Regions from separate parts of the Litoribacillus peritrichatus genome, predicted to be linked through region 2. Evidence: predicted binding sites of a transcription regulator. Region 2 holds the regulator's gene; each other region holds the start of a gene.
What was found. Region 2 encodes FNR, which switches genes on or off when oxygen is low (the NO sensors DNR and NnrR bind a similar motif). Its sites were predicted from a motif close to TTGATNTANATCAA; they were not measured.

Region 1: a site for FNR is predicted at 2,555-2,568, ahead of ABD744_RS03950 (CbbQ/NirQ/NorQ/GpvN family protein). Genes of this name have one in related genera too.
Region 3: a site for FNR is predicted at 2,815-2,828, ahead of ABD744_RS14015 (polyhydroxyalkanoic acid system family protein). Genes of this name have one in related genera too.
Region 4: a site for FNR is predicted at 1,938-1,951, ahead of ubiT (ubiquinone anaerobic biosynthesis accessory factor UbiT). Genes of this name have one in related genera too.

Annotation. Positions count from the first base shown of each region.
Region 1 covers NZ_BAABBN010000004.1:612,803-617,781, forward strand. The annotation lists gene ABD744_RS03935 (EAL domain-containing protein) at 1-134, opposite strand, end outside; gene ABD744_RS03940 (sensor domain-containing diguanylate cyclase) at 236-1,912, opposite strand; gene ABD744_RS03945 (zinc-ribbon domain-containing protein) at 2,256-2,447, opposite strand; gene ABD744_RS03950 (CbbQ/NirQ/NorQ/GpvN family protein) at 2,630-3,442, shown strand; gene ABD744_RS03955 (AraC family transcriptional regulator) at 3,628-4,335, shown strand; gene ABD744_RS03960 (DMT family transporter) at 4,451-4,979, shown strand, end outside.
Region 2 covers NZ_BAABBN010000012.1:486,949-491,927, reverse strand. The annotation lists gene ABD744_RS18805 (hypothetical protein) at 1-326, shown strand, start outside; gene ppnN (nucleotide 5'-monophosphate nucleosidase PpnN) at 361-1,734, shown strand; gene fnr (fumarate/nitrate reduction transcriptional regulator Fnr) at 1,803-2,582, opposite strand; gene ABD744_RS18790 (sulfite exporter TauE/SafE family protein) at 2,732-3,655, opposite strand; gene ccoS (cbb3-type cytochrome oxidase assembly protein CcoS) at 3,689-3,871, opposite strand; gene ABD744_RS18780 (heavy metal translocating P-type ATPase) at 3,928-4,979, opposite strand, start outside.
Region 3 covers NZ_BAABBN010000007.1:952,626-957,604, reverse strand. The annotation lists gene ABD744_RS14030 (tetratricopeptide repeat protein) at 1-408, shown strand, start outside; gene ABD744_RS14025 (alpha/beta hydrolase) at 637-1,572, shown strand; gene ABD744_RS14020 (DUF8198 family protein) at 1,614-2,390, shown strand; gene ABD744_RS14015 (polyhydroxyalkanoic acid system family protein) at 2,387-2,662, opposite strand; gene ubiE (bifunctional demethylmenaquinone methyltransferase/2-methoxy-6-polyprenyl-1,4-benzoquinol methylase UbiE) at 2,896-3,648, shown strand; gene ABD744_RS14005 (ubiquinone biosynthesis accessory factor UbiJ) at 3,660-4,370, shown strand; gene ubiB (ubiquinone biosynthesis regulatory protein kinase UbiB) at 4,357-4,979, shown strand, end outside.
Region 4 covers NZ_BAABBN010000004.1:589,338-594,316, reverse strand. The annotation lists gene ABD744_RS03830 (U32 family peptidase) at 1-794, opposite strand, end outside; gene ubiU (ubiquinone anaerobic biosynthesis protein UbiU) at 818-1,813, opposite strand; gene ubiT (ubiquinone anaerobic biosynthesis accessory factor UbiT) at 2,009-2,638, shown strand; gene ABD744_RS03815 (class I SAM-dependent methyltransferase) at 2,755-3,462, opposite strand; gene ABD744_RS03810 (hypothetical protein) at 3,633-4,958, opposite strand.

The sequences.
Region 1 (4,979 bases), on a different contig from region 2:
ATGAGATATTGCACCGAGCCTCGTACATCAACATAAGGCTCTTTAGGATCAATGATCAGGTCGGCGGTTGTGTGACAGGGCAGTATCAACCAAACCATTAATGTTAAAAATGACCCAAAAGAAACCCGTGACATTCACCTGTCCAATGCTCGTTAAATTCTTTTAATGATAGGAGAAGTTTTGATTTCATCTACTGGTTTTGGGATGAAATCACAGGCTATTGAAATTTTTGGATCTAAGAGGTTTTGTTCGCTTGATCTAAATCGTGTGCAACTTCAAAGCGATTTCTTCCGTTGTGCTTGGCCTGGTATAGCGCTGAATCGGCTTGGTGGATCAGTGTTTCAATCGAATTTTTGTCAGAAGGAATCACCGATGCGATACCAATGCTGATGGTGAGGCTCTTAGCTACTTTGCTGGTACGGTGTTCAATTTTCGCTAACTCGATATTCTTTTGGATATTCTCAGCCACTTTTTGTGCTCCGTAGATATCTGCATCCGGTAAAATCAAAATAAACTCTTCTCCGCCGTATCGGGCAGCTATGTCCTTGGGGCGCCTTGTGTTGCCACTCAAAATATTTGCTACTTGTTTTAGGCAGTGATCACCCGCCGGATGACCATAGTGATCGTTGTATGCTTTAAAGTAATCAATATCGATCATAACAATGGAAAGGTACTGACCAGAGCGTTTTAGGTGGCTCCATTCGAGGCTGAGTTTGTTTTCAAAACATCGGCGATTTGCAATCCCGGTCAGTGGGTCGGTGACGGTCAGTTGTTCTAGCTTAATATTAGCTGCGTGTAACTCGGCGTCTGCTTTTAACAGTTTTTCATGATCGGATTTGATCCGAGAGTAGGCCTCTTTTAACTCTGAATTCCCACTTTCTATGATAGACAGCATGTGATTGAACTCTTTGGCAAGTAAGCCCACTTCATCTTGGCTGTTTATATCGGATCTTAGGGCATAGTCTTTATTTTTTGATATTTTAAGCATTTGCTTCGTTAAATCAGAAATAGGCCGCAAGACACTGGCTTTGATCACGAACCAAAAAATCACAAAGCTGAAAATTCCAATAATAAACAGCGTTGTTAACGCATAACGAATGCTGGTCAAGCCATTGAGAGTAATGTCTCTGGGGACTTGTGTACTGATGGTTAAGATCGGGCGATTGTTTGAGTAATAGTTTTTGGAGATCTCCAGTGATGTATCACTGATTTCATTGATCAGGTAACTATGTCGTTCGCTGGGCGCACCGGATATATCGCTGGTCTCAAGCGTTTTCAGTTTGAATTTTAGTTTGATTTGATTTTGAAATTTCTCAATCATGGCTTCGTCAATCAACATGCCCTGAACTATATAACCTCTGTAGGGGCCATTACCTTCGCTGTCTAAAATCGGTCTGATGGAGAATGCGATTGGGGTATTGTCATGAATAAAAATCCCTTTAGAAAACTGATCGTCCGAATGTGAGTTTAAGTCAATGCTGTCAATGTATGGTTTAAGGCTTTCGAGTGAGTCCGTGATGTACTCGTCTGAGCTGATTAACGGTTCTTCTTGAGTGAAGTCATAAACTTCACCCCATATCAATTCCCCTTCCTTGTTTAGAAAATAAACCAGGTTGATTTGGAGGTTTTCAAAGGTGCTGTACATTAAATTATTTTCAATATAACCGTCGTCTCTGCTCTCCACAAATTCATACGTATCGTCCCAGGCAGACCAGTCATAGTTGATTCGGTTGAGCTGGTTGATGGTTTCATTCAATAATTCTTCAACGCGATCTATGTTTGCTTTTGCGTGTTGTTCCTCGATGTTCGAAAAAGTAGGGAAGATAATTTCTTTTTGAATGTAATAATTTGCGCCGACGAACACGAATGCCAACAGCAGCATGATCAACAAGACTTTTTTCGTGATCGACATAAATTCCACTCTTTGAGCAAAATAGCCATTCTTTCTTGATGGTGTCCGGCGCACTTTCACAAGCGTTTTGTATTGAGTAAAACGCTTCTCATAGAGCACAGAGGCTATCTTTACAGTAGTTCAGCTTGTTTACTTTTCAAACGCAGGCTGTGGTTGAAGTGCTTAAGTGGTGTTTATCTGGCAGTAAGTTGCTGGTTTTAATTCGGATGGGTCTTGGATGAGCTTCCGGGAAAGACTTTTGCCTGATCATGTTGGGTGTTCGATCTGAAAGATTCGATCTGAAAGATTCGATCTGAAAGGCGCGGTCTGAAAGGCTCGGCTCGAAATGGTTGGCTCAATGAGTTTAGCGCGGCAACCATAAAACCATTGCAGCACAGAAGAACGTTAATAAAATCACAAACAACTTAAAATCAATGCCCATCCATTTACGTTGGTTGTCACGCTCTGGCTGGCAAGGTATACCGCACTGAGGGCACAGTTTGGCTGTCTTAACTAACTCGTTTTGGCAGTTTTGGCAGCGTCTTGTTTCACTCATACTGTGTCTCTCTCATATAGTCGCAGTACCCTTATCAAGAATGCTTAAATGGGTAGGGTTACTTCTTACGCTTTGTATTGAGAATATCCGAACTACCGTTCCATATACTGATACGAATCAATAGAAATAAAGTTGAGTGCATTAGTATGGCTTTAAATTAAGTTTTAAGACGGAGCCTCATTATGAGCGTAGAGATTGCGGTCAATAATTCAGAAGATGCACTCTATTATGAACCTCAGAACAACGAGGTTGAGCTATTTTCACATGCTTATAAACATCAGTTACCTGTGCTCATTAAAGGGCCGACCGGCTGTGGTAAAACACGTTTCATTGCCGCGATGGCAGAGAAGTTAAACAGACCTCTGTATACGGTGTCTTGTCATGATGACTTGACTGCTGCTGACTTAGTGGGGCGTCACTTGATTGGTCCTGAGGGGACATACTGGCAGGATGGCCCGCTCACCCGAGCGGTACGTGAAGGTGGCATTTGTTATCTGGACGAAGTGGTTGAAGCCCGTAAAGACACCACTGTGGTGCTTCACCCGTTGGCGGATGACCGACGTGTTCTACCTATTGAACGAACGGGTGAATACCTGGAAGCCGCACCCGGTTTCATGCTGGTGGTATCTTATAACCCTGGTTATCAAAGCCTGATTAAAGGGATGAAGCCCAGTACTCGTCAGCGTTTTGTCGCAATGAAGTTTGATTATCCGACACCGGAAGTGGAAACCCGAATTGTCATGAAGGAAAGTGGGGCGGATAAGTCGTTGGCAGAACAGCTCGTTCGTTTGGGCGGAGCACTGAGAAACTTAAAAGATCACGACTTAGAGGAAGCGGCGTCCACCCGGTTGCTTATCTATGCAGCGAAATTGGTCGTGGGTGGCATTGATGTAAGACAAGCCTGTTACGCCGCGATGGCGGAACCCCTTTCGGATGATGATGCTACTGTGGCCGCTTTGAAAAATGTGATTGATGCTTGTGTGATAACGGCTTGATTTGAAATCAAACCCTCGCTGCACATGGGGAAAGAAGAGAAACCGGAGAAAAGATCATACCGCCTGAGGTGGAGGGCAGTACTGGTCTTTCAACGTTTATTCTATTGTGCATCTTGATTGTATTGTCGTGAAAATCAGGCAAGATAAACAAGTCATTAACTTAAGTGAAACCTGTAAACCTCAATATGTCCAATCATCTTTCCATCCGTTTCTACAGTCGTAAACGCAGAGGTCATTCTCACGACTATCATCAGTTAGTGTTGCCGTTACGTGGTGTTATCAATATCGAAGTCGAAGGTTATGTTGGTAAGGTTGCACCAGGGGAGTGTGTGGTTATTAAAACGGGTGAGATCCATCATTTCACCGCTAATGAAGAAGCACGATTTGTGGTGGCGGATTTGGTGGAATTACCAAGTAATCTGGCACAGTCTGAGAGCTTGGTGTTTTCAATTACGCCGCCTTTGATCAGTTATCTTAATTTTATCGAGAAGCAGTTAGAGCATCAGGTTAATCCTGAGCTTGAACAGTCAATGTTTGAAACTTTTGTGCTTTTGCTGGCAGAGCAGGGGATGTTCAAACAGTTGGATCATCGAATTCGTGCTGTGTTGGAGTATGTGCTTGAACATCTTTCTGAGCGTTTGACGATTGATGATCTAGCCAAAATAGCCTGTTTAAGCCCGACTCAATTTAAAAAATTATTTAAAGTGCAGGTGGGCTTAAGCCCTATGCAGTTCATCACCGGGGAACGCATGGAGAAAGCCAAGGCCTTGTTGATGCATACCGATTACCCGATTCAGCTGGTAGCAGAGCAGGTGGGCTATTCTGATCTTTCTTCGTTTGGTCGACGTTTCACAGAGCACTTTGGTTTATCGCCCAGAGCGTTTTCCCGTTAGTAGGCTGCTTAGCTAATTGCGCCTTTTTAATCTATAAAAGCGTCCTATCTGCATAATATCAGATTGTACTGAGTATACACTTTTTCTTAGTCTTGATTCGATTAGAGGAAGTGCAATGTCATCTCGTTATGTGTCTCACAGTCATTTTGGGTGGCAAGGGATTGTCGCCATTATTATTGCGTGTTTCTTTTGGGGGACAACAGGCACAGCGGCGAGTTTTACACCCGATGTTAGCCCGTTAGCCACCGGCGCTTTCGCCATGGGTGGCGGTGGCGTTCTGCTTGTGGTGTATGCTATGAATAACTTAATTAATGACAAGGGACGGTTGCTGATTAATTATAAGCTGATGATGAGCGGTGGCTTTTCGGTGGCTTTGTACCCGCTGGCGTTTTACAGCTCCATGCGTTTATCAGGGGTTGCTGTTGGAACCGTGGTTTCTATTGCCAGTGCTCCTTTCTTTACGGTGTTATTGGAGTGTCTTATCAGCAAGAAGAGCCTTTCGAGACAGTGGGTGGTAAGTTTTACCTTAGGTGCTATTGGTATTGTTCTTCTTGCTCTGTCGAAAGACACTCATGATGCTTCAGATTCTCAGCATTGGGATCATTACTTTGGGATTGTACTCGGGCTGGTGGCCGGAGTGTCTT
Region 2 (4,979 bases):
GCTGGATGCTGATACGAAGTGATGATCAGTCCGAACCATTGGACGGGGTGAATGAAAATAAACCCATAGATGGTTGGGGCTGGTACATAAAGCAAGATGAACTTCAGGAAGAAATAATAGCCCACATAATGCAGTTAACTTCAAAATATTCGGAATCACTTTTTGCTGTTTCCATTATGGCCCGCTCAATTTCCATTGGGTGGAGTGAAGCAGGTAACCAACAGGACCTGGATGATTTTAAAGTATGGGCTGCAACGTTAGCTGACTTAATGAATAAGCACTTTGTGAAAGAAGGTGATCATCAAGGCTTAGATGAGATCGACTAAACTTAATATTGGATGTACTGGCAAGGAGAGCATTATGCCGTCAGAAGTAATTGATTATTCGGTGCTTTCACCCGTTGGTAGTGTGGATGTTTTGTCCATGAACGAGGTGAATACACTCAGTGGTTTAAACAAAGGAAAAATGTACGAAATATTCCGCCGATGTGCGTTGGCGGTCATGAACAGCGGTATTGATAATGACGATATAGAACAGCTTGAAAATCAATATCGCGATTTTGATATCAATATTGTGCCCCAGGCGAGAGGCGCGTGTCTGGAAGTTCAGAATGCACCTGCAAGAGCATTCGTAGATGGAAAAATGATTCAAGGGGTGAAAGAGAATTTATATTCGGTCTTGAGAGATATCATTTACCTGAGTACTCAGCTTGATTTGGACGAGTTAGGTCAGGAAGGCAATGGGGCTCAAATTACAGAGGCTGTTTTTCATACTCTAAGGCAAGCCAATGCGCTAAAAGCTCGGATGGACCCGAACATTATCGTTTGTTGGGGAGGACACTCCATTGGCAGTGTTGAGTATGATTACACCAAAGAAGTGGGTTATCAGTTGGGCCTGAGGGGGTTTGATATTTGCACCGGTTGTGGTCCGGGCGCGATGAAGGGGCCGATGAAGGGCGCAAACGTGGCCCATGTGAAGCAAAGAATCCGCACCCCGAGGTACATAGGTCTTACGGAACCGGGCATCATTGCAGCAGAATCGCCAAACCCGATTGTGAACGAGCTGATCATCATGCCGGACATTGAAAAGCGTCTGGAGGCGTTCATTCGTTTGGGCCACGGGATTGTTGTGTTTCCTGGTGGCGCCGGTACGGCTGAAGAAATTTTGTATTTACTCGGCGTGCTGATGGGCAGTGATCACGGACAAGCGTTTCCTGTGTATTTTACGGCCCCCAAAGAGTCTGCGGATTACTTTATTGAAATCGATGAGTTTATTGGCAGTACGTTAGGGCCTGAAGCCCAGAAGCTATATGAAATTATTATTGCTGATCCTGAGCAGTTAGCAATTACTTTAAATGAAAGAATGACTGAGGTGAAAGAGCACCGGAAGTCCATTCAGGATGCATTTTACTTTAATTGGTTACTGAAGATTAATGAGGTATTTCAGGAGCCTTTTGTGCCGACTCATAAAACTATGTCCGAATTGGATTTGCATATGGATCAACCTCCGTATCAGTTGGCATCACAGCTACGGCGGGCAATGTCGGGTATTGTTGCGGGTAATGTAAAAGAACAGGGCATTGCTGAAATACACAAGCACGGTCCCTTTAAATTGCACGGTGATAAAGTATTGATGCAAAAGCTGGATAAGTTATTAAAATCTTTTGTTCGGCAGAAGCGGATGAAGTTGCCGGGCAGCAAGTACGTTCCTTGCTATGAAGTAATTACTGACTGAATTTGAGAGGAACGCAATTTAAAATATAAGCCCGAAAGGGCTTATATTTTTGTCGTTATCAACAGGCTTTAACTGGCGGATTTACTGCCGCAAGGTCTTTGTACGCTGTCTTGCAAGTCAGCAAGTTCGTAAAGTGTGTCCATATCCAGCAATTCGATGTCTCTGCTGCTGTCAATGAATCTCAGGATTTCCTGCTGTTGGAATTTACTGAAAATACGGCTAATGGTTTCAACCGCTAACCCCAGGAAGTTACCGAGATCGTTTCGGGACATGGTTAATCTGAAACGCGTTGCAGAGTAGCCTCGGCGATGAAAACGCTCAGAGAGGGAAACCAAGAACGTAGCTAAACGCTGATCTGAGGTTTTTTTGCTCAGAAGCAGCATCATTTGCTGATCTTCAGATATTTCCTGACTCATGCTGTGAAGAATCTGGTCTCTCAGCTCTGGTAAGTCGTCTGCCAGTGCGTCTAAGCTGTCGTATGGAATGTCACAAACGGTCGTTGTCTCAAGGGCAACGGTCGAGATTGGATACTTCTTCTTAAATAAGCCGTTTAAACCGATCAGCTCACCGGCAAAGTGGAAGCCAACAATCTGCTCCTCTCCGGATGGGCTGGTAACAAAGCTTTTTACACTGCCTGATCGGATTGCTAAAACCGATTGAAAATCATCGCCTTGTCGCCAGATGGTGTGACTTTTCTGGAAGGGTCTGCCGCGTTTGATGATGGCATCTAATCGGTCGACGTCGTGCCCGTCCAGCGAAATAGGAAGGCACAATGAACTTAGAGTACAATCCTGGCAGCTAACGGCCGTTCCACAGCTTTTGACTGAATTTAAGGTTTTTTGTGACATCTTCTGTATCTTCTTTAAGAATTTTTGAGTTTTATATCACATGCGAGTAAACCAATAAAGCACTTAAATAGTGCAAGGATATTTCATCGGCTTACAAATCAAATAATTAGTGATTCTAAATTATAACCATTTGGTCGTTTTTTGCGACGTTAATGATTCATTTTCGAATGATCCATCTTAGAGTGATCAACCTGGCTCTCTTGCATGCCATGATCCATGTTTGAGTGATCCATTTCTGAATGATCCATGCTGGAATGATCGATCGTGCCAGTTGATTCCGAGTGGTTCATATTAGAATGGTCAATCGTGTCATTTGGATTACCATGATTCATATTCGAATGATCTCCGGTTGAATGACCTCCGGCCGAATGATCCATACCCGCATGATTTCCATGTCCAAAGATGTGTTGGCTGTTACCAAAAATAATCCACACGCCCATCAGTATCATAAGTATAGCAGCCACATACCTGACACTTTGATTTCGAATGAAACTCGTCAGCTGTGAAGCGAGCATTCCGGTTAAAAGCATGGTCGGTAAAGTACCCAAGCCAAAAGCAAACATGATCGAGGCTGAACCCATGACCGTTGGGCTGGCTGAAGCAAGAACTAAGGTGCTGTAAACCAGGCCGCACGGAAGCCATCCCCAAAGTAAGCCAAGCATCAGTGCTTTGGGTGGATTGGATGGCGGCAAAAACGGTTTGGTCAGAGGTGAAATAAACTTCCAAATAAACTGGCCAACTTTTTCAATGGAGGTAATCGCACGAGACCAGTCTGCAACGTATAACCCCATAAGGATGATAAAGACCCCTGCGATGATTCTGAGTACCATGCCTATCATCGGGTTGATGTCGGTAAAGAAGGTGCTGATTAAACCAATCAGAACCCCGGCAAGGGTGTAGCTGATAATTCTTCCGCTATTAAAACTCAGTGATAAAGCCAGGCGATTTTTGATCGAACCTTTTGTGTTGACGCCGAAAGCGCCGGTGATTCCGCCACACATGCCGATGCAGTGTGCACCGCCTAAAAGTCCGACTAAAAAAGCTGCTGCAAAAGAAAGTGTATCTGGGGTCATATAGGTAAGATCAGGCAATAATGGATTGGAGGGTTATTTTTTCTGCGTAGGTTTTGCATCATCAGGAAGGAGTTCGTCGTCGTCATCAAACAGAATTTTATGTGCTGGTGATTCAAGGTCATCAAACTGACCGCTCTTAATGTTCCACACCAAGGCGATAACAGCGATGCTTAAAAAAATAATCGAAATAGGGATCAGGAATAAAATACTGTCCACTTGAAACCTCTTAACGCGCGATTAGCATTGATTGAGTTGCCTTGAGCTTCGTTGGTTTAAATATTACGAAGCCTAACGGCATTAAGTACTACCACCAGAGAGCTGGTGGACATACCTATCGCGGCAGCCCAGGGTGGAATGTAACCTGTGGCGGCCAGCGGTAAAGCAATCAGATTATACAATAAAGCCCACGATAAATTCTGTTTAATTACTTTTCTGCACTTAACGGCTATTTCAAATGCTTTGGATATGGCTGTCAGTTTTCCGTTCATGAGCACCATATCCGATTTGGTTTTGGCTAAATCTGTTGCTTCGCTCATTGCAATGGATACGCCTGCTGAAGCTAATACAGGAATGTCATTAATGCCATCACCAATCATGAGCGTTTTTTTATTTTGAGCGTGCAGCTCATTTAACTTGTCGAGTTTCTCTTGCGGAGATAAGCCCGAGTGGATGTTAGGTATTTGGAGTTTGTCACCTATGATCTTTGCCGCTTGAGAGCGATCACCGGTCAGCATATGAACCTGAAGATTACGTTCGGTCATTTCTGTCACTGCCTGGATGGCATCTTCTCGTTCGGTGTCTTCTACTTTGAACCAAGCCAGCGGTTGTTCGTGGTTGGCCAGTATGACCCAATGGTTGGAGTCTGGCGATTTTACTTCGGATGAATTCAGTTGTTGTGCAATGAACTCTGCATGGCCGATATGATAGGTTTCTGAGTCAATCACCCCGGATAAGCCGCCACCTGGCGTGATAACTACGTCTGTGGCTGGGCTGGTTGAACTTGGGAATGCTCTGGCAATAGGGTGTTCTGAAAGGGCTTCAAGATTCGCCGCTATATCCAAGGCTTCTTCTTTACTCAATTGATCGACGGTTGTTACATCCGCAATGGTGAGCTTACCTTGGGTGAGCGTTCCGGTTTTATCGAACAACACATCGGTGGTGGTTGGTAGCGTTTCCAGTACGTGTGTGCTGGTGATCACCAGACCTGAGCGTTTAAGGGAGGAAGTTGCTGCGGTAATAGCCGTTGGTGTGGCCAGCGAAAGCGCACAGGGGCAGGTAACCACAAGCACGGATAAGGCGATCCAAAAGGCTTTATCCGGGTCGA
Region 3 (4,979 bases), on a different contig from region 2:
AGTCAGGGCATATCCATCACGAAAGCGCTGGCCGAGGGCTACGGTAAAGAAGTACGAAAGAGCCTCGAAAAAACACTTGAATTAGCCCCCCGGCACGCAGAAGCTCAAATTGCATTTGGAACGTATCACGCAGAGATCATCGACCAGGTAGGTAAACTTGTCGCCAGCCTGTCCTACGGTGCCAACAAGGATGCAGGCTTAAAACACTTTCGTTCTGCCATTCGAATTGCCCCCAGCTTTCCTATTGGCTACACCCAATACGCAGACGGTCTGATCATGATGTTCGGCCCATCAAAGTTAAAAGAAGCCCAGCAACTGTATGACAAAGCCGCCAGCTGCCAGATTTACGATGCCATGGAACAACTTGACCAGCAGGCAGCCATTGACGAACTGGCTGAAATTCAATAACCCCCGACTTCGCCTTAACGGTTTCAGCTTTATATAGCTCTACGGCTCTATATAGCCCTACGGCTCTGTAGATATTCAGGGCCTTTATTTCTCTTCTGAATGTAACATTGTGCTACAAATTACAACATTGCGTTTCCTCTTATACCCTCAACTTTAATTATGTGGCATAAAGGTCTGACTATAATGATAATTACAGTAGCGATGGCAGTTCGCGCTAAGGACTAAAACATGGGTGCTTCATCTATGGCAAAAACCAATACGATCCATAAGCTATCTGAACCAATCAGGCAGACTTATCAAGAGTTGTTCAGTGGCGAAGTTTACCAATGTGGCACTGCGGGAGTTTCCGTCAGAAACCACAGTGGCATTGCAAAGCACACCGTGATTGCCGTCCACGGTTTTCTGGAAAATCATTGTTATTTTACCGAAACATACGCTCAGTCGGACATCGAACTGATCTTACTGACTTGCAGTAATTATCATATCCCGGTCACCGGGCCTGAACACACCCACGCGGATTGGTTTGATCAACCCGATTACCCGGAATCTTCCATCGAATACGATGCCTGCATCCTGATTCAGGCCATGGAGCGGTTAGCCACTTCCAAAAATGTACGAATTCATGGGCACTCCCGAGGTGGCGGGGTCATTCTTGAGGCGGTCAATCAACGTCCCGATTTATTCAAAGACGCTGAAATCTTGCTTGAAGCTCCCGTTTTACCTCAGGGAAAAATTCACCCAATGCCAAAAGCGCTTGTGGACAACATGTCACCAAGAATGTGGCCATGGGCATTAAGACTGCTTGAAAAGACACCGCTCATCACGTATTCACAAGCCTTCTTTGGTGAAACACAAGGCCGAAAGAAGCAGCTGCTGGAGCACTTATTTAAAAATCCTCAAAATGCGATGACCATCATCAAAAATATCCATTCCATCGAGACCTGGATGGATAAAACCTCAACGGATATTTTCAAACACATTCGCCGAGGTACCATTCTCATTCCCGAAAGGGATCGCATTTTATGCAAAGAAAGCATGCTGGAAAGTGCTTTGTCGTCACCCAACAACATTCGCGTGGTGGAAACTACCGGCACAAGCCATTTTATCACCCTTGATGATTCAAGTTGGCTTCCGCCCTTGACGATACCTCTGTCACTTCAGTAGGGTTGCATTTAACAAAGCAACCGCTGAATTGAGTAGTAAAGATGTTAAAAGACAAGCTGGCGAAACCTGTTTCCGGAGTTCATGGTGAAGCCCTTCGTCAGCTACTGATCAAAAACAGACAACGGCACAGTGCCCTCCCCATTAACAACCAGGCCCAACATCTTCAGTCGTTGATGCACTGGCAAACCAGCCGCCTCAAACACACCCACGCAGACCTGTTTGCTTCTGAACGGTACCAACAAGCCGCCCATTACTTTGTGGACGACCTTTATTTGTCGCCTAATGCCATTCAAAGAGACAGAGATTTAGAACGCGTATTCCCAACCTTGGTAAAGCTCTTACCAGATGAAACACTGGAAACCGTCGCCAAAGCCGTTGAGCTCAATATTCTATCAGCAGAACTCGACCAACAGCTGGCAGACAAACTGTTTCAGTTAAATCTGAATCACGGACAAGAAGACCTTAACCAGGAAATTACCGAAGAGAAATATATCCAAGCCTACCAGGCTTGCAATGCTGGCGAGTTAAGAACACATCAACTCAATCTGATTAAGCAAATCGGTCACGACCTGGATCACCTGGTGAGAATCCCACTTATCTCATGGACACTGAAACTCATTCGAAAACCCGCCCACAAAAAAGGCCTGGGCAACCTGCATGATTTTCTGGAAAGGGGTTTCAGCACATTTAAAGCATTGGGCGGCGCGAACGAATTTATGAACATCATTTCGTTTCGGGAAGGGCAAATTATTACGAACCTTAATTCAGGCCAACAATCGCCCTTTAGTATAGACTTACATATTGATCGAGAAAGCTAACGCAACTCTTTTTCAAAGTAATTGTGAATTTCCCGCTCCACCACTGATTTAAAAGGCCGCATTAGCATTGCCAATTCAACTTTTACCTCTAACGTCGTTTCCGTGACATCCAGGAAACCTTTTACGCCCGTACGATGAAATACCAGCTTATTTCCTTGCCATTCATATTTTGCATCAAAACGATCCGCCAACATCAAGGCCAGCTTTTCAGCATCTTCAAGCGCTTTTTCAATGCCTAAAGAATGATTTCGTTTTACATGAATTTTCGACATACAACCTTACCATCATAAGAAACTGCCTTTATTTTTATCATAGGCAGTTCAGGTTCATTTAACCGTGCGGGTAAATACCTGCGGGTGAACAAATGACTACATACATTTTCAATCGGCCAGCATTCTACCTCAAAGCTCATGAATTCAACAAATTGACCTTTATCAAAAGACAAGGCCCCCTATTCGGGGTTAGAATAGCGACAATTTTTTGCTTCAACTGGATCTATTTCGCTATGACGGATCAAAATAAAACAACCCACTTTGGCTTCAAGCAAGTACCTGTGAACGAGAAAGCCAATAAAGTTGCAGACGTTTTTCACTCTGTGGCCAGCAAATACGACATCATGAACGATTTAATGTCTGGCGGAATACACCGTTTATGGAAACGTTTCACCATCGACCTGAGCGGTGTACGAAAAGGTCATCGCATTCTTGATATTGCAGGTGGAACCGGCGATCTGACAAAACAATTCTCAAAACTGGTTGGAAAAGAAGGCCAGGTAGTTCTGGCAGACATCAACAGCTCCATGCTGGAAGTAGGCAGAGAAAGACTGACCAACTTAGGCCTGACAGATAACATCGAATACGTACAGGCAAACGCAGAATCGTTGCCATTTGAAAACAACTCGTTTGATGTAATCACCATCGCCTTTGGTTTGAGAAACGTGACCGACAAAGACAAAGCGCTTCGATCTATGTTACGTGTATTAAAACCAGGCGGCCGTTTGTTGGTGCTTGAGTTTTCTAAACCATCCAATCCGCTGTTAGAAAAAGTCTACGACACCTACTCGTTCAGCCTGTTGCCTAAAATTGGTCAGGTCGTTGCCGGCGATGCAGAAAGCTACCAGTACCTGGCCGAATCCATTCGTATGCACCCGGATCAGGAAACGCTGAAAGACATGATGGCAGACGCAGGATTTGTTCGTTGCGACTACCACAACATGACTGGCGGCATCGTTGCTCTGCACAAAGGCATCAAGCCTTAAGCTGATTCGTTATGTACCAGATGGTTTCAACGGCAACCCTCGCGCTTATTGAAGGCGTTATCAATCAGGCGCTTGCCCTCGATGAAGTAACTCTCTCCAAACTGGCCCGTTTGGAGGGCAAACACCTCTCGTTCGGATTAAAACAGCCGAACGTCGCCATCGGTGTGCAACTGTTAAATGACGGCGTGCGTTTAAGCTCCATTCCCGAAAACGAGCCAGACTTTCCAAAAACGGACTTATCAATCCCGGATTTATCTATCAAAGGGACAACCTCTGACTTCATTCGTCTAGCCCTCGCCGACGACATCAATGGCGCTTTATTTGGAAGCGACATTGAAATCAACGGCGATGAACAGCTCGCGCAGAAGATCATGACCATCGCACTGGAACTCAACATTGACTGGGAGTACGTTCTCGCTAAAGTCACCGGGGACGTCATTGCTCATCAGATAGGCCAAAGCATTCGAGCCTCCGGCAAATGGTTACAAAAAACCCATCAAAGCATGACCCAGAACCTGGAAGAGTACATTCACCACGAATTAAGAACGCTTCCTCATGCCAGTGAAATCGACTATTACTGCGAGCTCGTCACACACCTCAGGCTTCAGACCGACCGACTGAACGCAAGAATCAGCAATTTGGAGCAGCAAAGTGCTAATCAAAAAAGCAATGCCTTCGACCAAGACAGTAATCAGCAAGGAGTAGTTAGTGACCAGCCTTAAACGGATTCTGGTGATCATTTGGGTAATCAGCAAGTATCGCTTAGACCAACTTATTCCTTTAACCCTACTGCCTTGGTACATGAGAGCACTGCTCGCGCTGGCTCCCTGGAAGTTAAAACCGGTGCCTAAAAGCCTCAGCCGAGGTGCTCGCTTACGTTTGGCGCTGCAGGAATTAGGCCCGATATTCATCAAATTTGGTCAAATACTGTCAACCCGACGCGATCTTTTGCCAGACGACATCGCGGATGAACTCAAGATGTTGCAAGACAATGTTCCACCGTTCTCATCCAAGCTTGCTTTATCGATCATCGAAAGGTCACTTAACGCCAAGATCAACGATTTATTTGAAGACTTTAACGACCAGCCGTTAGCCTCCGCTTCCGTTGCACAGGTGCATACCGCCAAGCTAAAGTCCGGAGAGGACGTTGTGGTGAAAGTCATTCGCCCCAACCTTGTCCCTACCATTCAGAAAGACATTGCGCTAATGAAACTGTTTGCGCACTTGCTGGAAAGCTACTGGTCTGAAGGACATCGACTGCACCCGAAAGAAATTGTCGAAGACTACGAGCACACCATTTACGACGAACTGGATCTTCAAAAAGAAGCCGC
Region 4 (4,979 bases), on a different contig from region 2:
TGCTGAACAATGTCGAGGCAGTTGCTGTCTTCCGGTGTAATGCGAATGATATCAACGCCTCGCTCCCGAGTATCCTGCCACTGATTGAGCAGATTCTGGCACTTTCCAGACTGGGTTTGAATGCCGTTCAGAGTAAAGATTTCCAGACCATCCTGGCTCTTGGTTTTCATCCCCTGGGGGTGATCCAAACAAATGAATTTGCATTGATCTTTCGGGAAGTCGTAAGCTCTGGCGGTATAGCATCGGGCCGAATACGCTAAGGTCATGTGACCATACCCCAAAATCTCTGTTTCTATGGTTTGATCATCCTCATTCTCTAAAGCTCGGTAACCTGAGACGATATCCTCCAAACCATCACCCGACAATTCCAACGGTGGCTGCCAACGAATGGCACCGGCTTCAGCGATGACTTTCAAACTGCGCGCGTTGTATATGTTCAGGGCATTACCCGCCACAAAATAGTGCTTAGCATCGCTCAAAAATTTAATGGCGGCCATGTCATTCGCTTCCACCAAATAACCTTGATCCACCGATTTGTGGCATAACTGCTTCAGTGCATGAAGCTCAGACTCAGCTTCGATCAAAGCCAATGTAGAAAGCACCACCTCTTTGCCTTTGTCCTGAAGCTGAGCTGCAATTTCGAACCAATCATCCAACCTCAACTGACGACGCTTAGAGCAGACTGTTTCACCCAAATAAATGATGTCTGCATCCGATTCGGCGGCTGCTTCGTAAAATTCAAATACAGCCTGTTTTTCCCAAAAATAACTGATAGGAGCCAACGATATTTTCATTTCATCCACCTATATTTATTCATCTATTGCCAAGGTCTGGAGTACGCTCCAAGTGTGGTTTGTGAGCCTTCCGAAAAACCAGCCAACTCTTTCATCCACTGTTCATCCGTTTCAAACTGTTCCGGATTGGCTTTCATCCTATCAATGGCCTGGCGCCAGATAGACACCACTTTTGCAACGTAAGCAGGGCTTCGTTGGCGGCCTTCAATTTTAATGGCCTTCACACCCGCTTTATTTAACTCGGGTAAGATATTCAGGGTGTTCAAACTGGTGGGTTCTTCGAGGGTGTGATAAGTCTTTCCTTCGGTTTCGAAACGGCCCTTACACAAGGTGGGATAGCCAGCTTTCTCATCCGGTTGGTAACGATCAATCAACACATCATTCAAGCGAGATTCCAGCACATCCCCTTCTTGCCTCCATTCCACAAACTTGGCGGGAGAACAAACGCCTTGGGTGTTAGGAGATTCTCCGGTCATATAAGAAGATAAATAACACCGACCTTCCGCCATAATGCAAAGGCTGCCAAAACCAAAGACCTCCACATCCACTTTCTTGGAAGCCGCCACTTGCTGAACCTGTTTAAGAGATAACACTCTGGGCAACACCGCCCGTTTAATGTTGAAGCGATCCACATAAAACTCTAGGGCCGCATAATTGGTGGCAGACCCCTGAACCGAGAGATGAATATTCAAATTTGGGTGATGCTCAGAGGCATAGTCCATCACGCTGACATCCGCAGCAATCAATGCATCGGCACCAAAATCCACCGCTTTATTAACGGCGTCTTGCCAACGTTGCCAGTTGGCTTCCTGAGCATAGGTATTGATCGCAACATATAACTTCACGCCCTTAGAGCGAGCGTATTCCAGCGCTTTACGTGCTTTTCGATCATCAAAATTTAAACCCGCAAAATGACGAGCATTGGTGTTATCTTTAAAACCGATAAAGACCGCATCTGCGCCATGATCTACGGCCTGTTGAAACGCAGGGAGACTGCCTGCCGGGCATACCAATTCCATTGTGTTTATCTCGCTTACATAAATGGGATATTAACGAACCAGCCCAGCACCTATGGCTTTTCCGACCAATTCAATCAGGTATATCAATGGACACACACCTTACTCCACAAAGCCTCCTTCCAAGTTGATACACATCAACACCCGGCTAGGCCATTTCCGTTTTAATAGGCCAAATTCAACAAGGAGTTGCACAAGATGTTGCCGATTAATTTTGCCAACCTGGCGCACCAATTGGCGCGTCCGAACCAATTGATCAGACGGTTACCAACCCCCATTGATGTCGTAAAACGCCCGGCTTATTACGCAGCAGCTCCAGTCAGACACACACCGGAGGCATTACAAAGGGTTGTCCTTCAGAAAGCCTTGAACGAAGTCCTGAAAGAAGCCATCAAAGAAGGGGATTTTGATGCCTTAATTGATCGAAAAGTTAAAATCACCATTACCGACGCGCAATTCAGCTGGTGCCTGGGGCTAGATCAAAACCGCAAGCTGATCATCACTCATTCCCCTAATGCCGATACGGAAATTCGGGGTAACAGTTCAGCACTCATAAAAATTCTGTCGCGAGAAATTGATCCGGACACCCTGTTCTTCCAGAGACAATTGTTAATATTGGGGGATACCGAATTAGGTCATGAAGTGAAAAATTTACTGGATGCCATAGACCCGGCTCAAATGCCAAAGGCTGTGCGAGTCTTGCAGGATCAAATATTACCGAAGGTCATTCAGTTTCAAAACTGGGCCATGAAATCTGTGAATTCTGTTTCCGACGCGCTGAACCATCAAGAGCCATTGATGACAACGTCCCCGGCAAAACATCCGTAAAATATAGAAAAGCCGAGCAACCTTGTATGAACAATACAAAGTAAAACTCGGCTTTTGAGAAAAGACTTTTAGCTTCTGACGCTAAACAGCTGACGATTGCTTACGCAGTCGATTATTTAAGCTGTCGCTTCTTCCGGTTGCTCGGTCTTAGTTTCTGCACTCAGGTCAGAGGCAACCACTTTGGTGCCCATCACAGAGGCATAACAATTCATGCCCAAGTAACGATAGTGCTTAGTTTCTGATACCTCCAGCCCCTTGGATTTCATCAACTCGGTGTAGTTGTAAATTTCATGAATAGCGTTATCAGAGGTCACATAAAAGATCAGTGCAGCCGTGTACCAGTACCCTTTTTGGATGGTATTACTGATTGGATTGCCATTCGGATACGCAAAGTCACCAATGACAAACTTGCCACCTTGCTTGGTGCATTTGATCAGGTGATCAGTAATCTTTTCCATGAAGTCTTCATAAAAAACATTCAGGAAGAAGTTCGCAATCACCATATCGTAGGTTTCATATTCTTCGAAGGTGAGGATATCGGCATGAACCACATTTACGTTGAGGTTGCCGGGGTGTTTTTCAAACGCTTGCTTCAATTTAATGAGCATGGTTTCAGACAGATCAACCACGGTGACATCTGCGCCGAGTTCTGCAGCACGAATGGCATCCTTACCATGGCCAGCACCTGCAATTAAAATCTTATCGCCGGCTTTTACGTTTTCTTCCGTTAGCATGGCGCGTTTACAATCATGAATGGATTCACCACCATAAATGCTGCTTAAGAAATCATACAGGGGGCCAATATACTTATACTTGTCTCGCATGGTCTACTCTTATTCTTGTTGTAGTTTTGTTGTATGTATTTGCTGTGTTCCAAAGTGCTGATCACAAGGCTATACAATGCAAAGATTCAAAACAAGATGCAAAAGTGACCTTTAATCATCTTCTCCACCTAAGGACTCACAGAATTAAATCAAAGGTATTAGAAAAGTATCTAATCATAGCCGTAATATGCCAATGCAAAAGCCACCACTTTATCCGCTTTGTCTGCATATTCAGGCTGGTTCAACAGCTCAGACGCATAATACAAACTGAGTGCAACTTCCGGGTAATTGATGTCTTTTTCTTTACCGGATTGAATCTCCTGGCCAGACCCCGTTCGGGTATTTCCCCGTTTGGAAACTTCGCCTTTCGCTGAAATTCTGGCCGCCAGCCAGGCCGCACCTTTTGTCAGCGCTTGTTGAATTTCAACTTTTTCTTGCGAGTCCTCGGAATACAAAGCCAACCAACTTAAATTCAATAAACATACGGCTTGATAGCTGGAATCATGCCCGCCCTTCTCAATAAAAGCGCCATCGTCTCTTTGCGCATAAAGCGCTCTCTGTAAGTAAGTGCGTCCTAACTTCTTTAGGTTTGCATCGGGCATTGCATGATTCGCAAAAGAAAACGCCATCGCATCAAACAGCAACCGGTTCGGCGTGTGCTTATCCTGCCGATACAGTTCCGCAGAATTATTTGCTAACCATGAAATGGCTTTCTGCCAGGATGATCGATGACCATCGAGTCGCTGATATGATGTTGGAAACCGACCGTCAGCCCCTAACAGCTGATACGCATAGCCCAATGCGTATAAATAAAAAGCATCCACGCCCACTGCCGTCCGGGCACTGACACCTCGGCCATTGCTGAAATTCCCTTCTGAGGTTTGATACTCAAAAGCGTATTCCAACGCCAACACCGCTTTCGCAACCACAGCTTGATCCTGAGCTAATATCCCATTTCGCAGGACCCAAAGCGCATCCCGTTGCGCGGCTACGTCTGAAAAGGAAGTTAGGTTACGGCTCATCGCCCCATGTTGATTGATATGGCTCGCAGCACCTTTTATTTGATGCAGTTTGAGAAAATAAGGTCTGGCTTTAAGCCGAGCTAACCATTGGCTTTCCACTGACTTAATATCAGGCGACGCATCACTTTCGCCTCTAGGTTTAGTGTTAAGGGCTGTGCTCGACTCAACTTGTTGAGCGTTGGTATTTTCCAGAGCATCGAGCTGAATTAAAAAGTCAGACAACAAATCATTCAGCTGCGAGTATTGTTGACTGGCTTTCGCTTGCTGAATCATTGCAACCATCTGCTCAACCTCACTTAAATGGACTGGCTTTTGCCTCAAGGTTTTGTATCTGATCTCAGCCTGCTTGTATTTAAGTTTCAGTTGTTTGAGGTGCGTTGGGTTTGTGGCATCAAATTCAGATGCAAAGACAACGGTAAGACACAAAAGCCAGACGAGAACCAACCTATATAGGTAAGCCAAAACATTTCCCATGCTATGCACCCTGTTCATGAA